Regions from separate parts of the Enterobacter sp. SCRI0065 genome, predicted to be linked through region 1. Evidence: predicted binding sites of a transcription regulator. Region 1 holds the regulator's gene; each other region holds the start of a gene.
What was found. The regulator PurR, encoded in region 1, represses purine synthesis genes. The targets are predictions, from matches to a motif close to CANGCAAACGTTTGCNTG.
Positions count from the first base shown of each region.

Region 2: purT (formate-dependent phosphoribosylglycinamide formyltransferase) is a predicted target of PurR. The motif match lies at 3,922-3,939, and genes of this name have one in related genera.
Region 3: epd (erythrose-4-phosphate dehydrogenase) is a predicted target of PurR. The motif match lies at 3,169-3,186, and genes of this name have one in related genera.

Region 1 is NZ_JCBAJB010000001.1:1,094,236-1,100,762, forward strand. Features, by position in the region: gene punC (purine nucleoside transporter PunC) at 194-1,393, opposite strand; gene punR (DNA-binding transcriptional activator PunR) at 1,507-2,418, shown strand; gene purR (HTH-type transcriptional repressor PurR) at 2,437-3,462, opposite strand; gene cydH (cytochrome bd-I oxidase subunit CydH) at 3,759-3,848, shown strand; gene AC6EMZ_RS05370 (MFS transporter) at 4,013-5,179, shown strand; gene sodB (superoxide dismutase [Fe]) at 5,218-5,799, opposite strand; gene AC6EMZ_RS05380 (C40 family peptidase) at 5,921-6,527, opposite strand, start outside.
Region 2 is NZ_JCBAJB010000002.1:750,935-757,461, forward strand. Features, by position in the region: gene edd (phosphogluconate dehydratase) at 184-1,995, shown strand; gene kdgA (bifunctional 4-hydroxy-2-oxoglutarate aldolase/2-dehydro-3-deoxy-phosphogluconate aldolase) at 2,035-2,676, shown strand; gene purT (formate-dependent phosphoribosylglycinamide formyltransferase) at 2,710-3,888, opposite strand; gene AC6EMZ_RS09435 (tellurite resistance TerB family protein) at 4,071-4,721, shown strand; gene ptrB (oligopeptidase B) at 4,809-6,527, shown strand, end outside.
Region 3 is NZ_JCBAJB010000003.1:66,764-73,290, reverse strand. Features, by position in the region: gene AC6EMZ_RS10445 (zinc-binding dehydrogenase) at 1-901, shown strand, start outside; gene glpX (class II fructose-bisphosphatase) at 898-1,869, shown strand; gene AC6EMZ_RS10435 (MltR family transcriptional regulator) at 1,885-2,394, shown strand; gene AC6EMZ_RS10430 (nucleoside/nucleotide kinase family protein) at 2,391-3,110, shown strand; gene epd (erythrose-4-phosphate dehydrogenase) at 3,348-4,367, shown strand; gene pgk (phosphoglycerate kinase) at 4,417-5,580, shown strand; gene fbaA (class II fructose-bisphosphate aldolase) at 5,673-6,527, shown strand, end outside.

The DNA.
Region 1 (6,527 bases):
TAGAACAGAGGAAGGGAGAAAACCCTTGCCGAAAATCCATCCATGGTAAAACGGGAGCACTCCGGCTCCCGTTAACACATAATATTTATCGTATTTATATGAACCGAATTTAGTATAAGCCTCAAAAATCTGTCATTCAACTGAAAATTGTTAGCATCCTAATCACCGGTTTTTCACATAATTGCGTGCGCCACTATGCCTGCGATGATTCTGGTTGTGTACCGTCATCACTTTGCTTTTTTACGGTGGATTGCAGGCGATAACCCAGCGCTGCCAGCGCCACGGTAACCAGCATCACGCTGGTGGTGGTCATCAGTGGAGTGGCAATGAGAGCCGAGACAATCAAACTTGCCAGGAAGCACAGGCCCAGTTGCAGGGTATTTTGCAGGGCGGCGGCTCTACCGGTTGCGTGCGGGAACGGACGTAAAGCCTGGGCAACCACGATAGGATAAATGGCACCGTTTGCGACGGCCATAATGCAGAAGGGAATAAGAATCTCTGCCAGGGCAACATGGGGAATAAAACCAACGGCAAAGGTCGCAACCACGCTCAATGCATAAAGTACCAGTAGCCACGGTAGCATTTGTTGTCCCTGCCATTTTTGCAGCGCCGCGCGACAGCCATAGCCACCCACCAAAAAAGCGATGGTTTGCGGAACGTAGCTCAGACCAATAACCGCAGGGCTGTAGCCCATATCGTGCAAGATAAACGGTGAACCGGTGAGCCAGGCAAAGAAGCTCGCTGAGCAGGCGGCATAAATCAGCACATTACCGCGATAGTCGCGTGAGCGCAGCAGCGACATAAAGGTGACGCGCGATTCCTCGGGGTCGGCGACTTTCGGCTGAGCCGGTTTTAGCGAGAACGCCGGAATCATCAAGATCAGGGTAATAATAAACAGCGTGGCGAAGATCGCCTGCCAGTCAAAGTGGACCAGGATCCAGCTGCCCAGCAGCGGCGCAAGGGCGGGTGAAAGGCCAACCAGCGGCATGATGGTGGCAAAGATTCGGTTCACGCGCGAAGCCGGATAGTAATCGGTTACCAGCGCCTGCCAGGTCACTGCGGCTGCGCATACGCCAAAGGCCTGAATGAAGCGCAGCACCAGCAGCCAGGTTGCGTCACGGACCCACAACATGCCTAAACTGCTCAGGGCAAAAATGGTCAGACCCAGCAGCAAAATTGGCTTTCGGCCATAGCGATCGGAGAGCGGCCCCCACAGAAGTTGGGCAAACGCAAAGCCTGCCAGGAACAAGCTCAGGCTGGCACTAATGGCAGCGGCAGGCGTCTGTAAATCTGCCTGCATCGCTGCGAAGGCGGGGAGGTACATATCGGTCGCTAAAAAGCCCAGCACGCTTAAGCCAGCGAGCCAGACCATAAATCCTTTTCCAGGTTGCATTATTTTTTTCCTAATCAGGGCAGGTGTTCTTTGGCGCAGAGTGTAGGGAGTGCAATCCCCCTTGTGAAACGCTAATATTTGTCTGGTGCATTCAAAATATTTGTAGGCAGAAAATGTGGTCTGAATATTCCCTTGAAGTGGTCGATGCCGTCGCGCGTAACGGCAGCTTTAGCAGTGCGGCGCAGGAGTTGCATCGCGTCCCGTCAGCGATCAGTTATACCGTGCGCCAGCTTGAGGAATGGCTGGCGGTGACACTGTTTGAACGACGTCATCGCGATGTCGTTCTGACGCCTGCCGGGGCATGGTTTTTAAAGGAAGGCCGATCTGTTATCAAAAAAATGATGATCACCCGTGAGCAGTGCCAGCAGATTGCCAACGGCTGGCGCGGGCATCTTTCTATTGCTGTGGATAATATTGTTAAGCCTGAACGTACCCGACAGATGATTGTCGATTTCTATCGGCATTTCTCAGACGTGGAGCTGCGTGTTTCCCAGGAAGTTTTTAACGGGGTGTGGGATGCGCTATCGGATGGGCGAGTCGAAATGGCCATCGGGGCGACCCAGGCCATCCCCGTCGGGGGACGTTATACGTTTCGCGATATGGGCACGTTGAGCTGGACCTGCGTAGTGGCGAGCCACCATCCTTTGGCCACGATGGCTGGGCCATTGAGCGACGATACGTTGCGCAACTGGCCTTCGCTGGTGCTTGAGGATACCTCCCGCTCACTGCCAAAGCGTATCACCTGGCTGCTGGACAATCAGCGACGCGTCGTTGCGCCTGACTGGGAGTCATCGGCAACCTGCCTCTCAGCGGGATTGTGCGTGGGTATGGTGCCTGTACATTTTGCCCAACCGCGAATAGACAACGGACAATGGGTGGCGTTGACGCTGGAGAACCCCTTCCCGGATGCGGCGTGTTGCCTGACCTGGCAGCAAAACGACATGTCGCCTGCGCTCGCCTGGCTGCTGGATTATCTGGGGGATAGTGAAACGCTAAACAAGGAATGGCTGCGGGAGCCGGAATAACCGGCCCCGCAGAAAAGATTAGCGGCGGTAGTCGCGGAATGGACCATCGGCGACCGAGCGGCGTTCAATCAGGCGCGGATGCACTTCGATGGACTGCGACTCTTCGCGTTTGCTGACGATTCTGTCCATCAACATATTGAACGCCGTTTCACCCAGCGAATCTTTTGGCTGATGAATGGTGGTCAACGCCGGGGTAAAGAAACGAGCGTTGCGCACGTTATCATACCCGATCACTGAAATATCCTGCGGCACACGCAGTCCCAGCTCGTCAGCGGCGCAAAGCGCACCCATCGCCATGATATCGCCGCCGCAGAATACGGCAGTAGGGCGATGCGGTTGGGAGACGATTTGCTGCATGGCGCGATAACCCGATTCTGGTTCAAAATCGCCCTGAACGATCCAGTTTTCTGGAACGGCGATCAATGCTTCTTCCATCGCCTTCATGAAGCCCGCCAGACGACCGGCACCGGTGTTGCGCTCAAGCGGACCCGGAATAACGCCGATTTCGCGATGGCCGCGTTCAATCAGGTAGCGACCCGCCATATATCCGCCTTCAAAAGCGTTGTCGTTGACGGAATCGGTGAAATCAGCGCGCGTATCACCCCAGTCCATGACGACCATCGGGATATGACGGTACTCTTCGAGCATCGAGAGTACGGATTCAGGATATTCGGAACACATAACCAGCAAACCGTCTACGCGTTTTTGCGCCATCATGGACAAGTAAGCCCGTTGTTTTTCCTGACTATTCCAGGCATTACCCAGAATCAAGGTATAGCCCTTCTGGAAGCAGTTTTTCTCTACTGCTTCGATTATCTCGGCAAAATAGGCCGCTTCGCTACTGGTCGCCAGCAAACCAATTGATTTGGTGTGGTTGACCTTAAGGCTGCGCGCCACGGCGCTAGGAGAGTAGTGCAGCTCTTTAATCGCTGCCCAAACGGCGTTGCGCGTCTCTTCTGCTACAAAACGAGTTTTGTTAATTACATGTGATACGGTTGTAGTGGAAACGTTTGCGCGTTTCGCTACATCTTTAATCGTTGCCATTAGCTGTCACTCCAGACCATATCCTAAGCTCCTGAAAAATTGAGAGGTAAACGTTTGCCTTCTCTCACCCTTATCTCGCAAAGTGAATTGCGATACGCCGGGAAAACGACACAGGACGTCAGGAGGGGGTCAGTGGCCGGTACGCTTATAAATTTAGCGTGGAATTTTGTCTTATCTTGATGAAAAGGGGAAGCGTAAAAACACTTATCAGTCTAAATCCAGGAAGATTTTTGGGATAAACTGTGTAAAAATGAGCAAGCTCACTTTTCATGTGGGGATTAAAAGGAGAAAAATTGATGAATACCGATCTTAAGTTTTCGCTAACCACCACTTTCATCGTGCTGGCTTTGATTGTTGCGGCAAGCTTTACGGCAATACTGCACTGATTCAAACGGGGGAGAGCGTTCTCCCTCGCTTTCTCCCCGCCATTGTTACTCCCTCTGCAATAATCTTTTGCTATTTTGTTAACTTCTTATTTTTTGTGATTGATGTCATGCTTTCGGCATATTTGTTCTGTGTCGCGTAAAGACACGGCATCCGGAGTTAATGAATGAAAATCAACTTTCCTCTGTTGTCCCTGGCGATTGGCGCTTTTGGCATCGGCACCACTGAATTTTCCCCTATGGGACTGCTGCCGGTAATTGCCAAAGGTGTGGATGTTTCTATTCCTGCCGCGGGTATGCTTATCAGCGCTTATGCCATTGGCGTAATGATTGGTGCGCCATTGATGACGCTGCTGCTTTCGCATCGTGGGCGTCGCAACGCGCTGATCTTCTTGATGGCTATTTTCACGCTGGGAAATGTGCTCTCTGCGCTCTCACCGGACTACACCACGCTGATGCTGTCGCGCATTTTGACCAGCCTGAACCATGGTGCATTCTTTGGTCTGGGTTCGGTCGTGGCCGCAAGCGTGGTGCCTAAACATAAGCAGGCCAGTGCGGTCGCAACCATGTTTATGGGCCTGACGATCGCGAATATTGGTGGCGTGCCGGCAGCAACATGGATGGGTGAGACCATTGGCTGGCGAATGTCTTTCATGGCGACAGCCCTGCTGGGCGTGGTGGCGATGGTGGCACTGTTCTTCTCTCTGCCTAAAGGAGGAGCCGGTGAGCGTCCTGACGTGCGTAAAGAGCTGTCGGTTTTGCTTCGTCCTCAGGTGTTGTCCGCGTTGCTGACCACGGTACTGGGTGCGGGCGCCATGTTCACTCTGTACACCTACATCTCGCCTGTTCTGCATGACATTACGCATGCGACGCCGGCCTTTGTCACGGGAATGCTGGTGCTGATTGGCGTCGGTTTTTCAATTGGCAACTATTTGGGTGGCAAGCTGGCAGACCGTTCTGTTAGCGGTACGCTGAAAGGTTTTCTGACCTTGCTTATCGTCATCATGATCGCCATTCCTTGGCTGGCGCGAAATGAGTTTGGTGCTGCGATTGCGATGGTCATATGGGGCGCTGCGACGTTTGCCGTTGTCCCGCCATTACAGATGCGCGTGATGCGCGTAGCACACGAAGCGCCGGGGCTTTCTTCCTCAGTCAATATTGGGGCGTTTAACCTGGGTAATGCTTTGGGTGCAGCGGCGGGTGGCGCCGTGATTTCTGGCGGGCTGGGGTATAGCTTTGTGCCGGTGATGGGGGCGATTATCGCCGCACTCGGTTTACTGTTGGTTGTACTGTCCGGTCGTAAACAGCCGGAACCAGCCTGTGCGACGGAGTGATTAAAAAACGCAGAAGGGTTAACCTTCTGCGTGTCTTTTTATGCCGCGAAGTTTTTCGCCACAAATTCCCAGTTTACCAGAGCCCAGAAGTGCTCAAGGTAGTTAGGGCGTGCGTTACGGTAGTCGATGTAATAAGCGTGTTCCCACACATCAACGGTCATCAGCGGTGTAGCAGTGGTGGTGAGCGGGGTGCCCGCGTTTGAAGTCGAAACGATAGCCAGTTTGCCATCAGCTTCTTTCACCAGCCACGTCCAGCCAGAACCAAAGTTCTTAATCGCCGCGTCGGTAAACTTCGCTTTAAAATCAGCAAAGCTGCCAAATGCTGCGTTAATGGCTGTCGCCAGTTCGCCAGTGGGTTCGCCACCGGCATTTGGTGCCAGGCAGTGCCAGTAAAACGTATGGTTCCACACCTGAGCGGCGTTATTAAAAATGCCCGCCTCTGAAGTACGTACGATCTCTTCCAGCGTTTTGCCCTGGAAATCGGTGTCTTTGATCAGGTTGTTTAGATTAGTGACATACGTCTGATGATGTTTGCCGTAATGGTATTCCAGGGTCTCCGCCGAAATGTGCGGGGCCAGGGCGTCTTTTGCATACGGTAATGCAGGTAATTCGAACGACATTGCTTCTCTCCTTATTATATTTGGCGCATTAATAACCATATAAAATGCAAGGGTAGAGTAGCAAATTGAAAGGGCATGCAAAAGAGGAACTTACCCTGCCGACAGTGCGGCAGGGCAGGGATTAGCGAATGGTTTTAGGGGTCATCACGCGGCGGGCACCAACGTAATGGCGAACCCAGTAATCTTCGCTGAGAGAGGTAATCTGGATATCTTGTCCACTACGCGGGGACTGGATGAATTTTCCGTTGCCGACATAAACGCCAACGTGATCGGCAGTGCCGCGACCCTGCGTACGGAAGAAGACCAGATCGCCGCTTTCCAGCTCACCACGGTTGACTGAGGCGGCATCGCGCAAGTGGTACATTTCATTTGCGGTGCGAGGGATTCGGAATTTAACCAGATCTTTATAAGCGTAATAAACCAGACCGCTGCAATCAAAGCCGGTACGCGGTGATGTGCCACCCCAATGGTAAGGCTTGCCAATTTGGCCCATCAGTTTATTCATCGCTGTTTTTTGCGCTTTCTGCACGCGGACTTTATGCACTTCGGAAAGCTTCGCCGTTTTGCTGACCTTGAGGCAGTTTGATTTATGGCCTTTACGAACGGTGCATTTTTCTTTCAGAGTGCTAGAGGCGGTGTGCGATGTTTTACGAGTGGTTTTTGTAGCAGGTTTGCTGGATTTTTTTGAGACGGTTTGCTGCTTGTGAGTCGGTGTTTTTTTCTTTTCT
Region 2 (6,527 bases), on a different contig from region 1:
AGATTGTGGCATAATTTTTAATCATTTAAGCTCCGTGTGGATTCACCCACGGAGCTTTTTTTATTACACTGGCCTCAGTGATTTTGCCCCTGAGCTCCGGACTGCAAGCGTTTCAGCCTTGTTAATACATGCGCATCACCTTGTAAACCCCCGAGCACGGACAGATAAATTTGAGGAGCTTTTATGAATTCAGTAATGTTACGGGTAACGCAGCGCATTATCGAACGCTCGGAAAAGACACGTTCTGCATACCTCGCCCGTATCCAACAGGCCAAAACCGACACGGTACATCGTTCCCAGCTGGCCTGCGGTAATCTTGCTCATGGCTTTGCGGCCTGTCAGCCGGACGATAAAGCTTCGTTGAAAAGCATGTTGCGTAACAATATTGCGATCATCACCTCCTATAACGACATGCTCTCCGCGCACCAGCCTTATGAACACTATCCAGAAATCATCCGTAAAGCCCTGCACAGCGCCAATGCAGTCGGGCAGGTTGCGGGCGGCGTTCCGGCGATGTGTGATGGTGTGACGCAGGGACAGGACGGCATGGAGCTGTCTTTGCTCAGTCGCGAAGTGATCGCCATGTCTGCCGCAGTTGGCCTGTCTCATAATATGTTTGATGGCGCGCTATATCTGGGCGTCTGCGACAAGATTGTCCCGGGCCTGGCGATGGCGGCGCTGTCCTTTGGCCACTTACCTGCTATTTTTGTGCCGTCAGGCCCGATGGCGAGCGGGTTACCAAATAAAGAAAAAGTGCGTATTCGCCAACTTTATGCCGAAGGAAAAGCCGATCGTATTGCCTTACTTGAGGCCGAAGCGGCTTCTTATCATGCGCCGGGCACCTGTACATTTTACGGCACCGCCAACACCAATCAGATGGTGGTTGAATTTATGGGCATGCAGTTGCCGGGCTCATCCTTCATTCAGCCGGATGCTCCACTGCGTCAGGCACTGACCGAAGCCGCAGCGCGTCAGGTGACACGTCTTACCGGCAACGGGAACGAGTGGATGCCGCTGGGCAAAATGGTTGATGAAAAAGTCATCGTGAATGGTATTGTCGCGTTGCTGGCAACCGGCGGTTCAACCAACCACACCATGCATCTGGTGGCAATGGCTCGCGCGGCCGGCATCCTGATTAACTGGGATGACTTCTCTGACCTGTCTGACGTGGTACCGCTGATGGCTCGCCTCTATCCGAACGGCCCGGCAGATATCAACCACTTCCAGGCGGCGGGCGGCGTACCGGTCCTCATTCGTGAGCTGCTGAAAGGCGGCCTGCTGCACGAAGACGTTAACACCGTTGCAGGCTTTGGCTTACAGCGTTACACCATGGAACCGTGGCTGAACAATGGCGAACTCGACTGGCGTGAAGGCGCGCAGGCGCCTCTGGATGAACAGGTCGTCGCGACGTTTGAAAAACCGTTTTCTCGTCACGGTGGCACCAAAGTGCTGAGCGGTAACCTGGGTCGCGCGGTCATGAAAACCTCTGCCGTACCGGTTGAGAATCAGGTCGTTGAAGCGCCCGCGATTATCTTTGAGAGCCAGCATGACGTCTTACCTGCTTTTGAAGCCGGACTTCTGAATAAAGATTGCGTGATTGTGGTGCGTCATCAAGGGCCAAAAGCGAACGGTATGCCAGAATTACATAAACTTATGCCACCACTTGGTGTATTATTGGACCGCTGTTTCAAAATTGCGTTGGTCACCGATGGACGTCTCTCTGGTGCATCAGGTAAAGTGCCTTCAGCGATTCACGTCACTCCCGAAGCCTACGATGGTGGGTTGCTGGCAAAAGTACGCGATGGCGACATCATTCGTGTTAATGGCCAGACAGGTGAACTGACCCTGCTGGTGGATGACGCCGTACTTGAAGCCCGTAAGCCGCATATTCCTGACCTCAGCGCGTCGCGTGTGGGAACAGGACGCGAAATGTTCAGCGCGCTGCGTGAGAAACTCTCCGGTGCTGAGCAGGGCGCAACCTGTATAACGTTTTAAGACGACAAGATTTATCGATCTGGCGAGAGAAAAACTCTGATGAAAAACTGGAAAACAAGTGCAGAAGCAATCCTGACAACTGGTCCTGTAGTACCGGTTATCGTGGTGAATAAACTGGAGCACGCTGTCCCGATGGCGAAAGCGCTGGTTGCAGGTGGTGTTCGTGTTCTGGAAGTCACGCTGCGTACCGCGTGTGCAATGGATGCTATCCGCGCGATTGCAAAAGAAGTCCCTGAGGCCATTATCGGTGCGGGTACCGTGCTGAATCCACAGCAGCTGGCAGAAGTCACCGAAGCGGGCGCGCAGTTTGCGATTAGCCCAGGCTTGACTGAGCCACTGTTGAAAGCGGCAACCGAAGGTACCATTCCGTTAATCCCTGGTATCAGCACCGTGTCTGAACTGATGCTGGGCATGGATTACGGATTGAAAGAGTTTAAATTCTTCCCGGCTGAAGCTAACGGCGGCACCAAAGCGCTGCAGGCAATTGCAGGCCCGTTCTCTCAGGTGCGTTTCTGCCCGACTGGCGGCATCTCTCCGGCGAACTACCGTGATTACCTGGCGCTGAAAAGCGTTCTCTGTATCGGCGGCTCCTGGCTGGTTCCGGCGGATGCGCTGGAAACGGGCGACTGGGATCGCATCACTCAGCTGGCGCGTGAAGCAGTCGAAGGCGCTAAGCAGTAAAGCACAGATAAACGGGCCAAACGGCCCGTTTTTTTATCCCTCGACCTTCACACTTGCGGCAGCCTTTTTCGCCCGCGCAACGGCCTCTTCTACATCATCCGCCACGGCTAACGCCACACCCAAACGGCGCGTTCCGTCAATCTCCGGTTTACCAAACAATCGCACCTGCAGGCCGGCACCCACGGCGGCATCAATGTTATCAAACGTCACGTTCTGGCTGGTCAGCTGCGGCAGGATCACAGCGGATGCGGCAGGGCCATACTGACGAATTCCGCCAATTGGCAGACCAAGGAAAGCACGAACGTGCAGGGCAAACTCTGAGAGATCTTGTGAAATCAACGTCACCATACCGGTATCGTGTGGGCGAGGAGAGACTTCACTGAAGATCACGTCGTCACCGCAGACAAACAGCTCAACGCCGAACAAACCATATCCGCCCAGCGCGACGACGACGTGACGGGCGATGTCCTGCGCGCGCTCAAGTGCCAGGGCGCTCATCCGTTGAGGTTGCCATGATTCGCGGTAATCGCCATCTTCCTGGCGATGACCAATGGGGTCGCAGAAATGCACGCCGTCGACGGCATTGACAGTGAGCAGGGTTATCTCAAAATCAAATTTCACCACGCCTTCGACAATCACGCGTCCAGCGCCCGCTCGTCCGCCTTGCTGGGCGTAATCCCACGCTTTATCCAGCGTCTCTTCGCTACGGATAAAGCTTTGCCCTTTACCGGAGGAGCTCATGACCGGCTTAATGATGCACGGGTAGCCAATCTCATTTACGGCCTGGACGAACTCGGTCTTAACGCCAGCAAAACGGTAGCTTGAGGTTGGGATCGCTAACGTTTCTGCTGCCAGGCGACGAATGCCCTCGCGATTCATGGTGAGTTTGGCCGCCTGGGCGCAAGGCACGACGCGCTGGCCGTCTGCTTCCAGTGCTATCAACGTTTCGGTAGCAATCGCTTCGATTTCAGGTACGACAAAGTCAGGTTTTTCTTTTTCAATAAGCGCGCGTAAGGCATCGCCATCCAGCATATTAATGACGTATGCGCGGTGTGCAACGTGCATGGCGGGTGCATCGGCATAACGATCGACGGCGATGACCTCAACACCCAGGCGCTGGCACTCAATGGCGACTTCTTTTCCCAGCTCTCCTGAGCCTAACAGCATTACGCGCGTCGCGGCTGGACGCAGTGCGGTTCCTAAACGAGTCATAAATATCCCCCTGAAAAAGTTGCGCGCAGTATAAACGAAAACGTTTGCGTCTGTCTTGCCTCGACGAGGATTAAGCGCGGCTGCGTGGCTGCGACATTTTCGCATCTTTAGTGCAGGCAGACATTTCCTGACATCAACTCGCTTACGCTGTGAAGATTACCAACCGTTAAATGGGGAAAATCATGTCAGGCTGGTTAAATCAATTGCAATCAATGTTGGGTCAAAAGGTATCGTCGTCCGGTCAGCAAGGGCTGAGCAAGCTGCTCGTACCCGGCGCACTCGGGGGGTTGGCGGGCTTACTGGTTGCCAATAAATCATCGCGTAAACTGCTGGCAAAATACGGCACGGGTGCGCTGCTGGCAGGTGGCGGTGCGGTGGCCGGAACGGTGCTGTGGAATAAGTACAAGGAACGGGTGCGAACGGCGCATCAGGCGGAACCGGAGTATGGGCAGCATACCTCACCGATAGATGTGCGTACCGAGCGACTCATTCTTGCGCTGGTGTTTGCCGCAAAAAGTGACGGACATATTGATGCTCAGGAACGCTCTGCCATCGAACAGCAGATGCGAGAGGCGGGCGTCGAGGAGCAGGGGAGAGTGCTGGTAGCGCAGGCCATTGAGCAGCCTTTGGATCCGATTCGTCTGGCGCAAAGTGTTAAAAATGAAGAGGAAGCGCTGGAGCTTTACTTCCTGAGCTGTGCGGCCATCGATGTCGATCATTTTATGGAGCGCAGTTACCTTAATGCGCTGGGAGATGCACTGAATATTCCTAAGGATGTCCGTGAAGGGATTGAGCAGGATATTAAGCAACAGAAACAGGCATTACCGGGATAATTCTCGCCTTCGCTTGTCACGTTTCGCTTGCATCATGCGTGCGATTTGCCACCCTTATAGGGTGTAAAACGCAAAAGAAAAACTGACATGCTGCCAAAAGCCCGATCTGTTCCCAAAGCGATCACCACCCATGGTGATACGCGCATCGATAATTATTACTGGCTGCGGGACGACTCGCGTTCGCAGCCAGAGGTCCTCGACTATCTGCATCAGGAGAATGACTATGGCCGAAAGGTTATGTCCTCTCAGCAGGTGCTACAGGACAGCCTGCTCGCTGAGATGGTCGCGCGCGTTCCCCAGCATGATATCTCTGCGCCGTGGACCCGGAACGGCTACCGCTACCGGCACATCTACGAACCGGGCAATGAATACGCCATTTACCAGCGACAGTCGGTGCTTAACGCCGAGTGGGACGACTGGGAGATCCTGCTGGATGCCAATCAACGCGCCTCGCACAGTGAGTTTTATACCCTTGGCGGGATGTCGGTATCCCCAGACAATACCATTATGGCGCTGGCCGAAGATTATCTTTCCCGACGCCAGTATGGGTTGCGATTCCGCAATCTTGAGACGGGAAACTGGTATCCGGAAATGCTGGATAACGTCGCGTCCGGTTTTGTCTGGGCGAACGATTCTGAAACCGTTTACTACGTTAAAAAACATGCGTCTACGCTTTTGCCCTACCAGGTATGGCGGCATACGGTTGGCACCGCCTCATGTGATGATGAGCTGGTCTACGAAGAAAAAGATGAAATGTTTTACGTCAGCTTGCACAAAACCACGTCGCGACACTACGTGATCATTTCACTTGCCAGCGCCACCACGACGGAAGTACTGCTGCTCGATGCCGAATTACCCGATGCGCAACCGCTCTGTTTTTTGCCGCGGCGTAAAGATCATGAATACAGTCTCGATCATTTCCAGCACGCCTTTTACCTGCGCTCCAATCGCGAAGGCAAAAACTTTGGTCTCTATAAAACAAAAGTCCGCGACGAGCGTAAGTGGGAAGTGTTAATTCCGGCGCGCGAGCATGTGATGCTTGAAGGTTTCACGCTCTTCACCGACTGGCTGGTTGTCGAAGAGCGTCAGCGTGGGTTGACCAGCATCAGACAAATCAATCGTAAAAGCCGCGAATCAATCGGGATTGCTTTTGACGATCCGGCCTACGTCACCTGGATTGGCTATAATCCCGAACCAGAATCTTCGCGTCTGCGATATGGCTATTCGTCAATGACCACGCCCGATACGCTGTTTGAACTTGATATGGACACCGGGCAACGGCGCGTCATTAAACAGGCTGAGGTGACGGGTTTTGACGCCAGCCTGTACCGTAGCGAACACCTTTGGGTGATTGCACGTGATGGCGTTGAAGTCCCCGTTTCGCTGGTTTATCACAAAGATCATTTCCGCAAAGGTAAAAATCCGCTGCTGGTGTACGGCTACGGTTCGTATGGATCGAGCATGGATGCGGATTTCAGCGGCAGTCGACTGAGCTTGCTCGACAGAGGATTTGTCTTTGCCATTGCCCATATCCGTGGCGGGGGAGAACTTGGTCAGCACTGGTATGAAGACGGTAAATTCCTGAACAAGAAAAATACCTTTAACGATTATCTCGACGTCTGCGACGCACTAATTGCACAAGGATACGGCGATCCTGAGCGATGTTTTGGGATGGGCGGCAGTGCGGGCGGGATGCTAATGGGCACCGTCATCAACCATCGACCGGAGCTATTTAAAGGCATTGTTGCGCAGGTGCCCTTCGTTGATGTCGTCACCACGATGCTGGATGAATCTATCCCCCTGACG
Region 3 (6,527 bases), on a different contig from region 1:
GAATTTAGGCTGTGTATTACCGTATAAGGGATCGTATTTCGCCGCCGCGTCGCTGGCGGAGCCAACCTGCTGCATCATTGGCGCGTATAACGCAAATTACCATACCACGCAGTATGTCTATGAACATCGTATGGGAATAAAGCCGGGGGGGAATCTCGCACTGCTGGCGTGTGCCGGACCAATGGGGATCGGGGCGATTGATTATGCGATTAACGGAGGAGTCCAACCCTCTCGCATTGTGGTCGTTGATATCGATGAAACCCGACTGGCGCAGGCGCGCAGGCTATTGCCCGTTGAACTTGCCGCCGAGAAGGGGATTGAGCTTATTTATGTTAACACGGCAGGAGTCGATAACCCGACGGCGGCTCTGCGCGCGCTCACCGATGACGCCGGTTTTGACGATGTCTTTGTCTATGCCGCAGTGGCCTCGGTGGTTGAAATGGCCGACGAGCTTCTGGCGGAAGACGGCTGCCTCAATTTCTTTGCCGGCCCAACGGATAAAAACTTCAAGGTGCCGTTTAACTTTTACAACGTGCATTACAACAGCACTCACGTTGTCGGCACCTCCGGCGGCTCGACGGAGGATATGAAAGAGGCTATCGCGTTGAGTGCTTCTGGAAAACTACAGCCTTCATTTATGGTGACGCATATTGGCGGGCTTGATGCGGTGCCGGACACGGTGCTCAACCTGCCGAATATCCCCGGCGGCAAAAAGCTTATCTATAACGGCGTCACGATGCCCTTAACGGCTATCGCAGATTTTGCCGAGAAGGGGAAAACCGATCCGTTGTTTAACGCGCTGGCGTTGCTGGTTGCCGAAACCCACGGCATCTGGAACGAGCGGGCAGAGAAATATTTGCTGGCGCACTTTGGCGTCGATATTGGGGAGGCGACGGCATGATGTCGCTTGCATGGTCGCTCTTTCGCACGACGGAACAGGCAGCGCTGGCTGCCTGGCCGCAAATCGGATGCGGTGATAAGAACAAAATTGATGGTCTGGCGGTGAACGCAATGCGCCAGGCGCTCAATCAGATGGCGATACGCGGACGTATTGTCATCGGTGAAGGCGAGATTGACTGCGCGCCGATGCTCTGGATTGGCGAAGGGGTAGGGCTGGGCACCGGCCCGCAGGTGGATATTGCGGTGGACCCCATCGAAGGCACACGGATGGTAGCAATGGGGCAAAGCAATGCGCTGGCGGTGATGGCATTTGCGCCGCAGGGGAGCCTGCTTCACGCGCCTGATATGTATATGAAAAAGCTGGTGGTCAACCGCCTGGCGAAAGGGGCCATTAACCTCGCCTTGCCGCTGGCGGATAATTTGCGCAGCGTGGCGAAGGCGCTCGGAAAACCGCTGGATAAACTGCGTATGGTCACACTCGACAAACCGCGCTTACGTGCGGCAATCGATGAGGCCACCACGCTTGGCGTGAAGGTTTTTGCACTTCCCGATGGAGACGTTGCCGCCAGCGTGCTCACCTGTTTGCAGGACAATGATTATGACGTGATGTATACCGTCGGCGGTGCCCCTGAAGGCGTTATCTCTGCCTGTGCGGTGGTGGCGTTAGGGGGAGATATGCAGGCGGAGCTTATCGATTTTTGTCAGGCTAAAGGGGACTCGGAAGCGAACCAGCGCATCAGTGCCGAGGAGCATCACCGCTGCAACGAGATGGGTGTTGAGATAAACCGCGTGTACTCGCTCAGTGAGCTGGTAACGAGTCAGGACGTCATTTTCTCGGCGACGGGCGTAACCGGGGGCGATTTGGTCAACGGCATTCAACAGGTGGCGAACGGTGTGCGCACGCAAACTTTACTGATCGGCGGCGCGGACCGAACGTGTAATATAATAGACTCCCTGCATTCATGGTGATTTATCGAGAAACGAATGACGACGCTGACTGAAGACGATGTAATTGAGCAACTGGACGCTCAGAGCGATTTACTTTCGTTTATGACAACGGCAAATGAAATTTTGCTGCTGGGCATAAAGCGTTTTCTGCCGTCGCTGTTCGTGAATAATGATGAAGAGATCGTGGAATATGCAGTGAAGCCGTTACTCGCACAAAGCGGGCCGCTTGACGATATTGATGTAGCGTTGCGTTTGATTTATGCGCTGGGGAAAATGGATAAATGGCTGTATGCCGATATCACTCATTTTTCCCAGTTCAATCACTATCTCAAAGAACAGAGTGAAATCCCTGGCTTCGCGGATGACATGACCTGGGATTTTATCAGCAACGTGAATAGCATTACGCGTAATGCAACCTTATACAACGCGCTGAAGTCGATGAAATTTGCCGACTTTGCGACCTGGTCCGAGGTTCGCTTTACCGGAATGGTCAAGACGGCAATGACGCTGGCGATAACGACAATACTACAGGAACTGGCTCCTTGAAAATCAGCTTGATGGTAAATGGATTACAGGTTGAGGCACATTATTCTGACGATGAGATCGAGAAGGTCCATCGGCCGTTATTACAGCAAATTGCGCAGCGGCATGCGTTAAGTTCACATCCTCGGACCGTTGTGTTTCTCAGCGCGCCACCGGGAACGGGAAAGTCTACGCTAACCACCTTTTGGGAATATCTCGCCTGTCAGGATCCTCATTTACCCACCTTGCAGACGCTACCCATGGATGGCTTCCACCACTACAACGCCTGGCTGGATGCCAATAAGCTTCGTCCGTTTAAGGGCGCACCGGAGACGTTTGACGTAGAAAAGCTGGCGCAAAATCTACGTGATATTCGAGAAGGCGCTGCTGACTGGCCGCAGTATGACCGGCAAAAGCACGATCCAGTAGAGGCAGCGATAAGCGTGACGGCCGACATTACGATCGTTGAGGGCAACTGGCTTTTGCTGGATGACGAGAAGTGGAGGACGCTGGAGGATTTCTGTGATTTCTCACTGTTCATCACGGCGCCTGCGGCAGCTCTGCGTCAGCGACTGATACAGCGCAAAGTAGCCGGTGGATTATCTCAGGATGAGGCGCTGGCTTTCTATCTGCGCACGGATGGGCCAAATGTTGAGCGCGTACTAAGGCACAGTCGTCCGGCGGATCTGACGTTACACATGACAGCAGAAGGTGAATATACCTTTGCCAGAATGGAATAATTAGAGGGTATTCGTCACGCTAAAATGTGACGCAAGTCAGATAAATGGCGAATCTCTCCGGGCGAACGTTTCCTTTATTCCTGGTTTCGCTTATTCTTGCTGAAGCGTTTCAGTCGATTAAATGTTCGACAATTAACCAATCAGTCGCAGTTTGTGACAGGCAAGGATTCCCCTCCGGGCGTAGCTGGATTACTCTTTCAGCCACCTCAATTTTAGGGATAGTCTTGCAGGAGACCTATGACCGTACGCGTAGCGATTAATGGTTTCGGTCGCATCGGGCGCAACGTGGTTCGTGCTTTATATGAATCCGGGCGTCGGGCGGAAATCACCGTAGTAGCAGTTAATGAACTGGCTGATGCTGCGGGTATGGCGCATTTGTTGAAATACGACACCAGCCATGGGCGCTTTGCCTGGGACGTTCGCCAGGAAAGAGAGCAGCTGTTTGTCGGCGATGATGTGATTCGGATTCTGCACGAGCGCAGTATTGAAGGGCTGCCGTGGCGTGAGTTGGGTGTGGATGTGGTCCTCGACTGTACCGGCGTGTACGGTAACCGCGAGCACGGAGAGGCACATTTGGCTGCGGGGGCGAAAAAAGTTCTCTTTTCCCATCCTGGTAGCAACGACCTGGACGCTACCGTCGTCTTTGGCGTTAATCAGCATGAGCTACAGCCCGAACACCGTATTGTCTCCAACGCCTCCTGCACCACGAACTGCATAATTCCGGTCATCAAATTGTTAGACGATGCGTATGGCATTGAATCGGGAACCGTCACGACGATTCACTCCGCTATGCACGATCAGCAGGTGATCGATGCGTACCACCCTGATTTGCGTCGCACGCGCGCAGCAAGTCAGTCAATCATTCCGGTGGATACGAAACTTGCGGCAGGGATTACCCGTATCTTCCCGCAGTTTAACGATCGTTTTGAGGCGATTGCGGTTCGCGTACCGACCATAAATGTTACCGCAATTGACCTGAGTGTGACGGTTAAAAAACCGGTAAAAGCGTGTGAAGTCAACTGGTTGCTGCAAAAAGCGGCACAGGGTGCATTTCATGGTATAGTTGACTATACGGAATTACCGTTGGTCTCAGTAGATTTTAACCACGATCCGCACAGTGCCATTGTCGATGGTACGCAAACGCGGGTCAGCGGTGCACACCTCATCAAAACGCTGGTGTGGTGCGATAATGAATGGGGCTTTGCTAACAGGATGCTCGACACCACGTTAGCCATGGCCGCACAAGGTTTCAGGTAAGACGCGTCGTGCGTCTGCAAAACTTTAAGAATCAACGAGAGGATTCACCATGTCTGTAATTAAGATGACCGATCTGGATCTGGCAGGTAAACGCGTTTTCATTCGTGCCGATCTGAACGTACCGGTTAAAGATGGCAAAGTGACCAGCGACGCGCGTATTCGTGCTTCTCTGCCAACCATCGAGCTGGCGCTGAAACAGGGCGCTAAAGTGATGGTAACCTCCCACCTGGGTCGTCCGACCGAAGGTGAGTACAATGAAGAATTCTCTCTGCTCCCGGTTGTAAACTATCTGAAAGACAAATTGTCCGGCCCGGTGCGCCTGGTTAAAGACTACCTGGACGGCGTGGAAGTGGCTGCAGGCGAGCTGGTTGTTCTGGAAAACGTTCGCTTCAACAAAGGCGAAAAGAAAGACGACGAAGCACTGTCTAAAAAATACGCTGCCCTGTGCGACGTGTTCGTAATGGACGCATTCGGTACTGCTCACCGTGCTCAGGCCTCTACCCACGGTATCGGCAAATTTGCAGACGTAGCTTGCGCAGGTCCTCTGCTGGCAAACGAACTGGAAGCATTGGGTAAAGCTCTGAAAGAGCCTGCTCGCCCAATGGTAGCCATCGTTGGTGGCTCTAAAGTGTCCACCAAACTGACCGTTCTGGATTCCCTGTCCAAAATCGCTGACCAGCTGATTGTTGGCGGCGGTATTGCGAACACCTTCGTAGCGGCTCAAGGCCACAACGTGGGCAAATCCCTGTACGAAGCAGACCTTGTTGAAGAAGCAAAACGTCTTCTGACCACTTGCGATATCCCAGTCCCAACGGACGTTCGTGTTGCGACCGAGTTCTCTGAAACTACAACTGCAACCCTGAAATCTGTTAACGACATCAAAGATGAAGAGCAGATTCTGGACCTGGGCGACGTTTCTGCACAGAAACTGGCAGATATCCTGAAAAACGCAAAAACCATTCTGTGGAACGGTCCAGTTGGCGTGTTTGAATTCCCTAACTTCCGTAAAGGGACTGAAATCGTGGCTAACGCAATTGCAGATAGCGATGCGTTCTCCATCGCAGGCGGCGGTGATACTCTGGCTGCAATCGACCTGTTCGGTATTTCTGACAAAATCTCCTACATCTCCACTGGTGGTGGCGCATTCCTCGAATTCGTGGAAGGCAAAGTCCTGCCAGCAGTAGCAATGCTCGAAGAGCGCGCTAAGAAGTAAGCCATTCATGGGCAGGGAAACCTGCCCAAATTTCAGCGCGCTTATTAGAGCTCGCACTTTTTCTAACGGCCGAAGATACAGGACTACGTAACATGTCTAAAATTTTTGATTTCGTAAAACCTGGCGTGATCACTGGTGATGACGTCCAGAAGGTGTTCCAGGTAGCTAAAGAAAATAACTTTGCTCTGCCAGCAGTTAACTGCGTCGGTACTGACTCCATCAACGCCGTACTGGAAACCGCTGCAAAAGTTAAAGCACCGGTTATCGTTCAGTTCTCCAACGGTGGCGCTGCGTTCATCGCCGGTAAAGGCGTGAAAACTGACGTTCCTCAGGGCGCTGCAATCCTGGGTGCTATCTCTGGTGCGCACCACGTTCACCAGATGGCTGAGCACTACGGTGTTCCAGTTATCCTGCACACTGACCACTGCGCGAAGAAACTGCTGCCGTGGATCGATGGTCTGCTGGACGCTGGCGAAAAACACTTCGCAGCAACCGGTAAACCACTGTTCTCTTCTCACATGATCGACCTGTCTGAAGAGTCTCTGGAAGAGAACATCGAAATCTGTTCTAAATACCTGGCGCGCATGTCCAAAATGGATATGACCCTGGAAATCGAACTGGGTTGCACCGGCGGTGAAGAAGACGGCGTGGACAACAGCCACATGGACGCTTCTGCGCTGTACACTCAGCCAGAAGACGTTGATTACGCCTACACCGAGCTGAGCAAAATCAGCCCGCGTTTCACTATTGCAGCGTCTTTCGGTAACGTGCATGGTGTTTACAAGCCAGGCAACGTTGTTCTGACCCCAACTATCCTGCGCGATTCTCAGGACTATGTTTCTAAGAAACATAACCTGCCGCACAACAGCCTGAACTTCGTCTTCCACGGTGGTTCCGGTTCTTCTGCTCAGGAAATCAAAGATTCTGTTAGTTACGGTGTTATCAAA